Regions from separate parts of the Sphingobium sp. B7D2B genome, predicted to be linked through region 1. Evidence: predicted binding sites of a transcription regulator. Region 1 holds the regulator's gene; the other holds the start of a gene.
What was found. Region 1 encodes LexA, which represses DNA repair genes until DNA is damaged. Its sites were predicted from a motif close to GTTCCNCNCTTGTTCT; they were not measured.
Positions count from the first base shown of each region.

Region 2: the regulator LexA is predicted to act here: its motif matches at 2,270-2,285, upstream of uvrA (excinuclease ABC subunit UvrA).

Region 1 covers NZ_JAOQOM010000001.1:2,351,540-2,355,960, reverse strand. Annotated here, with positions in the region: gene M2341_RS10895 (ComEC/Rec2 family competence protein) at 1-1,744, shown strand, start outside; gene lexA (transcriptional repressor LexA) at 1,769-2,473, opposite strand; gene M2341_RS10885 (bestrophin family protein) at 2,593-3,489, opposite strand; gene M2341_RS10880 (GFA family protein) at 3,684-4,184, shown strand; gene M2341_RS10875 (DUF6984 family protein) at 4,327-4,421, shown strand, end outside.
Region 2 covers NZ_JAOQOM010000001.1:1,070,581-1,075,001, forward strand. Annotated here, with positions in the region: gene uvrA (excinuclease ABC subunit UvrA) at 1-2,262, opposite strand, end outside; gene M2341_RS04775 (hypothetical protein) at 2,463-2,825, shown strand; gene M2341_RS04780 (Crp/Fnr family transcriptional regulator) at 2,860-3,636, opposite strand; gene M2341_RS04785 (hypothetical protein) at 3,790-4,164, shown strand; gene M2341_RS04790 (TauD/TfdA dioxygenase family protein) at 4,286-4,421, shown strand, end outside.

The DNA of each region.
Region 1 (4,421 bases):
GGCGACGCCTTTGGCTGCGCGAGGGCTGGTGCGGCTGGAGGTCGCGCCGCTGTCCCGTCCCGATCTGCCGGCGCGGGTCCGCATCAACGCGGCGCCCGTTCAGATGGGCGAAGAGATTGCCGCTGGCGACCGCATTGCCCTACGCGCGCGGCTGATGCCGCCTGCACCGGCTGCCCTGCCGGGCGCTTATGATTTTGCGCGGACGGCCTATTTCTCCGGTCTCGGCGCTACCGGGCGGGCGCTCGACAAAGTGCAGCGCCTCGATGCGGCACCCCCTGGCGGGGATGCGCGCGCGACTCTCGCCCACCACATCGCCGCGCGGTTGCCGGGACCGGAAGGGACGATCGCGATCACGCTCGCCACGGGCAATCAGAACTGGATCAGCGAGGCGGATGCGGACGCGATGCGGCGCAGCGGGCTTGCCCATCTGCTCTCGATCAGTGGCTTGCACGTCTCCGCGCTGATCGGCGGCGTGATTCTCATCATGGTCAGTCTGCTTGCGCTGTCGCCGGCCCTCGCGCTGCGCTGGCCGGTGCTGATGATCGCCGCCTGCGTGGGCGGCGCGGCGGGCATCGGATACACTGTGTTCACCGGGGCGCAGGTGCCGACGATCCGCTCCTGCATTGCCGCTCTGCTGGTGATCGCGGGCATGGCTCTGGGCCGCGAGGCAATCGGGCTGCGCTTGATCGCGACCGGCGCGCTGATCGTGATGATCTTTTGGCCCGAGGCTGTCATCGGCCCCAGCTTCCAGATGAGCTTCATGGCCGTGACCGCAATCGTGGCGCTTTACGAATATCCCCCCGCACGGCGGCTGTTCGAGCGACGCGATGAGGGGCGGATAAAGCGCTGGACCCGCAGCCTCGGCGCCTTGCTGGCGACCGGGCTGCTGGTCGAGCTGGTGCTGACGCCGATTGCCTTTGCCCATTTTCATCGCTCGGGCCTGCTTGGCGCGGCGGCCAATATGATCGCCATTCCGCTCACAAGTTTCGTGGTGATGCCGGCTGAGGTGCTCGCGCTGGTGCTCGACGCTGTGGGGCTGGGGGCGCCGGTCTGGTGGGTGGTCGGTGTGGCGCTCAAGTTCCTGCTGTGGATTGCGCATACTGTCGCCAGTCAGCCCTTTGCGACGCTATCGCTGCCCGTCTCCAGCGGACTGGCCTTTGCGCTCGCCATGATCGGCCTCTTGTGGCTGATGCTCTGGCACACGGCGCTGCGTTGGTGGGGCCTGCCTCTGACGGCGCTAGGCTTTTTCCTGACATTTCTGGCACCGTCCGCCGACGTGCTCGTCACCGCCGACGGCCATCATGTGGCGGTGCGCCTGCGCGATGGGCGCATGGCACTGCTGCGGGACCGAAGCGGGGACTATGTTCGCACGACTCTGGCTGAAGCGAGCGCCTATGACGGTGAGTTTGCGTCCCTCGCGCAGGCGCCGGACACGCGATGCACGCGGGACATGTGCGCGATGACATTGCCGGGCCGTGCTGACCAGCCGCCGGTTCACCTGCTGATCAGTCGCTCGCGCCTGCTTGTTCCCTATCCCGAGCTGGTGGCCGCCTGCGCACAGGCTGATCTGGTGATCGCGGACCGGCGCCTCCCACCCGGATGTGTGCCGCGCTGGGCAAAGCTGGATCGGCCAGCGCTGAGCGCTATGGGCGGCGCACTGATCCTGCTCGACAGTCGAGAGATCGTGGCGGGCCACGATCCGCGCAGCCGCCATCCCTGGATCGTGGGTACCGGCTCGCGCTAGAGCCGGCGTCCCATATAGCCCGCCTCAGTTATAACGCCGCAATAGCCCCGCGAGCCGGCCCTGAATGCGCACCTGCCGCGCCTCATAGGTTTGCGGCTCATGGTCGCGATTGGCAGGATCGAGCCGCACCTTGCGGCCCTCATGATGGAAATATTTGAGCGTCGCTTCATTCTCGTCGATGAGGGCCACGACGATCTGGCCATCCCGCGCCGTCTCGGTCCGCTGGATCAGCGCGAAGTCACCGTCGAAAATCCCCGCTTCGATCATCGAGTCACCGGAGACTTCCAGCGCGTAATGATCGCCGGCACCCAGCAACGCGGCCGGGACCGGCAACATGGTGTCGCTCTCCATCGCCTCGATGGGAAGACCGGCAGCGATGCGCCCATGCAGCGGAATTTCGATCACGTCATTGGCGGCGATGGGGATCGTCCGCGCCGGCGCGGTGGGCGCCTTGTGCAGCGGGGTCACGTTGGTGGCCGCCGCCGGCTCTTCCGTCCGCTCTGCCACGGGCATACCATCCGGCAGTTTGAGGATTTCGAGCGCCCGCGCGCGATTGGGCAGCCTGCGGATGAAGCCGCGTTCTTCCAGCGCGCTGATCAGCCGATGGATGCCGGACTTCGATTTGAGGTCCAGCGCCTCTTTCATCTCCTCGAAACTGGGCGAGACGCCACCCTGATCGAGATGCTGCTTGATGTAGCTGAGCAGTTGCTGTTGCTTGGCGGTCAACATGAGTGGTTCCCCAATATGGAACGGACGGAGAACGTTTAGGAAACGAATCGAGCCACGTCAACACGGATCGGCCAAATATCTCAGGTTTCGGTGCGCTCCAGCCTCGCGCTAGCAAGCAATCAGGTCAGGATGTGCTGATCGGGCGCGATGGGTGCGGGGAGGTCGGTCGCGCCGAGGCGGGCGAGCATTTCGCGTTCCACCGTCCGCGTCATCGCATCGAGCGGCAAATCGTTGGGATCATAGCCGAACGGGTCTTCCAGCTGATCGCCCAAGGCGTCCAGCCCGAAGAAGGTATAGCTCGCCACCAGCACCGGAATGAGGGCCCACCAGCCCAGCGAGCCAGCCAATGCGAAGGGCAGCAACAGGCAGAAGACGTAGGTCGTGCGGTGGAGAATGAGCGAATAGGTGAACGGCACCGGCGTGCTGGCGATCCGCTCGCAGGCCGCCTGCACATCGCTGAGCGCCTGGAGCTGCGCCTCGATGAGTGAGTGGTGGATGGGGTTGATCTTTTCATCTGCGGAGAGGCGCAAGCAGCGCGCACCCATCTCGTAAAGTACGGTGTCGGTCGGGTTCGGGGAGGTGCGCCATGGTCCATCGTTCACCCACCGGCCGATCGCGGCAGCCTCATCGTGCTGACGCAGGCGGGCAGCAAGACCGTTGGTGAAGCCGCAGATGCCGCGGAGCAGCGGGGTGCGTTCCTCCTCAGGCAGCGAGGAGGTGAGCCGCGCGAAGGAGCGGCTCGCGATGATCAGCGCGCCCCATTGCTTGCGGCCCTCCCACCAGCGATCATAACAGGCACTGTTGCGGAAACTCATGAAGATGGAGAGCGACAGGCCGATCAGGGCGAATGGAATGCCGCTGATCTGCGCGAATAGCCCTGGCCAGGCGCGCGCTGCCAGAATGGCCGCCACGCTGGCCACGGCGATGCCTGCCAGCCGATGCTGGATATGCGGCATGATCGTGCCGCGATAGGCGAACAGCACTTCGAGCAAGCCAAGGCGGTTGCGAACGATCACGGGCGGACATCTCCTGCCAGGGCACGCGGCCACCGGACATGGGCCGGGCACCGGGCGCGCTCGCCATGCGGAGGATGCGCGCGCAGATCAAGGATTAAGTGGCCGCAAGGGGAAGCGCGCAATGGGCGCTGAGGGAACCGGCGGAGATAAGAGCGGTTCAGCTCGAGAGACGATCACCACAAGAGGACCGTGCCATGCCCCTCAAGCTCGAAGGTTCCTGTCGATGCGGCGCCGTGCGTTTTTCCGTCAACAGCCGCGCGCCGGTGCCATTCCTGCGCTGTTATTGCTCGATCTGCCGCAAGACCGCCAGCGGTGGCGGCTATGCCATCAATCTCCACGCCGACAAGCGCACGCTCAAGGTGAAAGGCGAGACCGCCGTCTATCACGCAACGCTGGACGATGGCGGCGGTGGGGGCGAGGGCGGATGCCGCGTCAGCACCGGCGAGCGGCACTTCTGCCCGTCCTGCGCGAGCGCGCTCTGGGTGTTCAGCCCAGAGTATCCCGACCTGCTCCACCCTTTCGCTTCCGCGATCGACGGCGATTTGCCCAAGCCGCCGTCGCTGGTGCACATGATGCTCGGATCAAAGGCGAATTGGGTCGAGCCGCAGATCGGGTCGGATGACCAGTGCTTCGACGGCTATCCAGACGAGGGGCTGGAAGACTGGCACCGGGCGCATGGGCTATGGATTGAGTAGGACGGTTCGGGCGGGACGCTTCCAGGGGCGGCCGTGAAGTGGGTTGGTGGCAAGAACGTCAGCTATCATCGGCAATCTTAAAACCTGCCTGTCCAGATACCATGTCATTGCAGTCAATATTGAATCCCTTATTTGACGTTAAATGCACTCTGCACCTCGCCCTCTTAAGCCTGAAGAGCGGGCGTTGGTTGCCTACCTTTGGGAGGTGAACGAGTGCAGTAACGCCCTACCGCCTGA
Region 2 (4,421 bases), 1.3 Mb from region 1:
CGCCGGGTTGGAGCGCGGGGTGCGGCCGATGGGCGACTGATCGATGTCGATCACCTTGTCGAGATGCTCCAGCCCCTCGATCTTGTCATGCGCGCCGGCGATGACGCGGGCGCCATTCAGCGCGCGGGCGCTGGCGGCATAGAGCGTGTCGATGGTGAAGCTCGACTTGCCCGAGCCGGAGACGCCGGTGATGCAGGTGAAGGTGCCGAGCGGGATGGACGCGCTGACGCCCTTGAGATTGTTCGCGCGGGCATTCTTGACGGTCAGCTTCTTGCCGCTGCCCTTCCGGCGCTTGGCGGCAACGGGGATTTCCCGCGTGCCGTTGAGATAATCGGCGGTGAGCGAGCCTTGCGTCGCCAGCACATCGGCCAGCGTGCCCTGCGCGACGATTTCGCCGCCATGCACGCCGGCGCCCGGCCCCATGTCGACGATATGGTCGGCCGCGCGGATCGCGTCCTCATCATGTTCCACGACGATGACGGTGTTGCCGAGATCGCGCAGGCGCTTGAGCGTCACCAGCAGCATGTCGTTGTCACGCTGGTGGAGGCCGATGCTCGGCTCGTCCAGCACATAGAGCACGCCGGAGAGGCCCGAGCCGATTTGGCTGGCGAGGCGGATGCGCTGGCTCTCGCCACCCGAGAGCGTACCGCTGGTGCGGTCCAGATTGAGATAATCGAGGCCGACATTGTTGAGGAAACCGAGCCGCTCGATGATCTCCTTGAGGATGGCCTTGGCAATCTGGTTCTGCTGATCGGTCAGGTGCTGGGGCAGGGTGGTGAACCAGGCCAGCGCATCCACCACGCTCATGCGGGTGGGGGTGGCGATGTCCTGCATCGCGACCTTCACGGCCAGCGCCTCGGGCTTGAGGCGCGCGCCGCCGCAGGTCTCGCAGGGCTGCGCGGTCTGGAACTTGCCCAGCTCCTCGCGCATCCAGGCGCTGTCCGTCTGCAGCATCCGGCGGTTGAGATTGCCGATCACGCCCTCGAACGGCTTGGAGACGCTGTAGCTCTTGCGCCCATCCTGGAAGGTGAGGGTGACCGGCTTGCCGCCCGTGCCGTGCAGGATGATGAGGCGCACCTCGCCCGGCAGCTCGCTCCACGGCGTCTCCAGGCTGAAGCCGAAGGCCTTGGCGAGGGAGGCGAGCACCTGCATGTAATAAGGGCTCGGCGGATTGGACTTGGCCCAGGGCACGATCGCGCCCTTTTTGAGGGTCAGCGCCTCATTGGGGACGACGAGCTGCTCGTCGAACTCCAGCTTCTCGCCCAGACCATCGCAGGCCGGGCAAGCGCCCTGCGGCGCGTTGAACGAGAACAGGCGCGGCTCGATCTCCTGAATGGTAAAGCCGCTGACCGGGCAGGCGAATTTTTCGCTGAAGATGATGCGGTTGGCCGGAATGCCGGCGTTTTTCATACCGGTCTTGCCTTTGGCACTGCCTCCGTTCGCATCGAGCGAAGTCGAGATGCCAGCAGCGTTCTCCTCTTGTGTCTCGACTTCGCTCGACACGAACGGGGAGGGCGTGCTGCCCAGTTCCGCCACCGTCCCCTCAGCCAGATCCACATAAGCCAGCCCCTCGGCCAGCTTGAGCGCCGTCTCGAAGCTCTCGGCGAGCCGCTGCGCCATATCCTCGCGGACCACCACGCGGTCCACCACCACCTCGATGTCGTGCTTGTACTTCTTGTCGAGCGCGGGGGCTTCCTCAATGGGGTAGAATTCGCCATCGATGCGCACGCGGGTGAACCCGGCGCGCTGCCATTCGGCCAGCTCCTTGCGATACTCGCCCTTGCGGCCGCGCACGACCGGAGCGAGCAGATAGACCCGCGTCCCCTCCGGCAGCGCCAGCACGCGATCGACCATCTGGCTCACCGTCTGCGCGCTTATCGGCAGGCCGGTGGCGGGGGAATAAGGCACGCCCACGCGCGCCCACAGCAGGCGCATATAGTCGTAGATCTCGGTCACGGTCGCGACCGTGGAGCGCGGGTTGCGGCTCGTGGTCTTCTGCTCGATCGAGATGGCCGGCGAGAGGCCGTCGATATGTTCGACATCCGGCTTCTGCATCATCTCCAGGAACTGGCGCGCATAAGCGGAGAGGGACTCCACATAGCGCCGCTGGCCCTCGGCATAGATGGTGTCGAAGGCGAGGCTCGACTTGCCGCTGCCGGAGAGGCCCGTGATGACGACCAGCGCATCGCGCGGCAGATCCACGTCAATGCCCTTGAGATTGTGCTCGCGCGCGCCGCGCACCGAAATATGGGTAAGGCTCATGGGCGGTGTTCTATCTCTGTTCCTGAAGGGAATCCAGCGGCAAGGTTCAGCCAGAGGCACAGATAGGATCGCCAGAGGTCAGATGCGAGATGGCCAGACGGACATTCGCGCGATTGACCGTGCATCGAGTCTTGATCTTAATCATTGTACCAGCAGGCCGTGGCGTGGAATGCCCGGCCCGACAGACGACGGAGAACGACATGACCCTGGCACGTTACGCACGACTGGCGACCCTTGCAGGCACCATGATGGTTTCAGCCACCGTCGCGCTGGCGCAGGACACGCCGCAGGAGCAGGAAGAGCGGCGTGTGCTCCATGCCGAGCAGGCAAAGCTGGCTGCGCAGCAGATGAGCGATTTCGAAGCGCAGAAGAAAGCCATTGCCGACGAGCAGGCCGCGCGCGAACAGACCTATCGCGACGCGCTGGCGGCGCGGGATGCGAAGATCGCCGCCGAACAGGCGCAGGCCGCCGAGGCGCGGGCGAAGTGGGAAGCAGATGTCGCGGCCTGTCTGGCTGGCGACAAGACCAAATGCGCGCCGCTCCCGCCCAAGACCAGAAAGTAGGAGGCCGTCCCTGCGCGTCACCTCCCGGCAAACGCTAGGGGCTGACGTCGTGGACCAGATGCTCAAGCTCGGCGGGGTCTGGATAGACGCCCGCCAGCACGTGATCGAAATGGGTGCGCACCATGTCGTTGCATGAACAGGCGCGCTGACGCAGCCGATCCGCATCCAGCACGACGAGCGAGCCGCGCCGGGTCTGGACGAGCCCGTCGGTCTTGAAACTCTTGATCAGGCGGCTGGCATAGCTGCGCGCAATGCCGAGAAGGGACCCGAATTCCTCCTGCGTCATCATCACCTGATTGTTGCCAGTGCGATCGACAGCGGCCGTCAGCCATTTGGCCGCCCGCATCTCCAGGCTGTGGACCGCGTTACACGCGACCGACTGGAAAATCTGGGCGAGCAGACAGTCCGCATAGCGGCTGAGCAGATCGCGAATGGCGGGAGAACTCGCTTTCAGCGTCTCCAGCGTCCCAGAATCGAACCGGGCGAAATAGCCGCCATGCATCACGCATGACCGGGAGTAAGCCGCCAGCCGCCCGCTGCTGACGATGCCGCCCACAGCGCCCTCACGGCCGACCATCGCGATCTCGACCGACGAGCCGTCGTCCATCAGCACGTGGAAAGTCGCGACCGCATCGCCAAGGGGGAAATAAGCGGCCACCACGGTATCGCCGGGGTCGTAAAGGGTCGTGCCCGTGGGTAGGCGCACGACGCGCGCCACTTTGGCCATCAGGGCCAGATCGGCAGGGTTCAGCGCTGCCACCAGATTGTTATGATCGATGCCGGGCGAGACGAGGTCGTGCATGCGATGCATAACGATCAGCCCCAGCCGCAGTTCCCATCTATGTTCAAAAGTGAACAGACATCCATCAGCTCACCGCGCATAGAGGCACCGCAGAGCCGCGTTCATGATAGTAAACGGGCCGCAAAGGGTCAGTAACAGGGGCAGGCCGGCGCCTCTCGTTGAATGTTCGAGGAACCGGGGATGCTGAATGTTCTTTTGCTTGAAGATGAAATGCTTATCGCGCTCGACCTTGAGCTGACGTTGCGCGAATTGGGGGCGGATGAAGTCTATCCCGTCGCCACAGTGAGCCAGGCGATTACAGCTCTGGAAAGCGGCAATATCACCGGCGCGGTCGTCGATTATAATCTGGGCGGCGAAACCTCGGAGCCGGTTTTGATGCAACTGGAGGCCCGCAAAATCCCGTTCGTGGTGATGAGCGGCTATCCGGACAGCAGCTATCTGGGCGATGGCACCAGGGATTGGCCGATGCTTCCCAAGCCGGCGGGGCTGAGCGCTCTGCGCGAGGTTCTTGCCAGCATGAAAGCCTCGGAAAGCTAGGCGGAACGCGCTACCACCGTGACGCCAGGCTCGCGAAGCAGGGCGCATTCCGAGTGTGGCGAATACTTGACCATGCTAATGATTGTGCTACTATCGGCCTCCTCAGGAGCAGGATAGACTGATGACGATCACGGCCACACCCATCACCCCCCGTTTCGGCGCCGAAATTTCCGGCGTGGACATCAGCAAGCCGCTGGATGCGGATACGGTCGCCGAGCTGATCGCTCAGCAGGATCGCTGGGGCGTGACCGTCTACC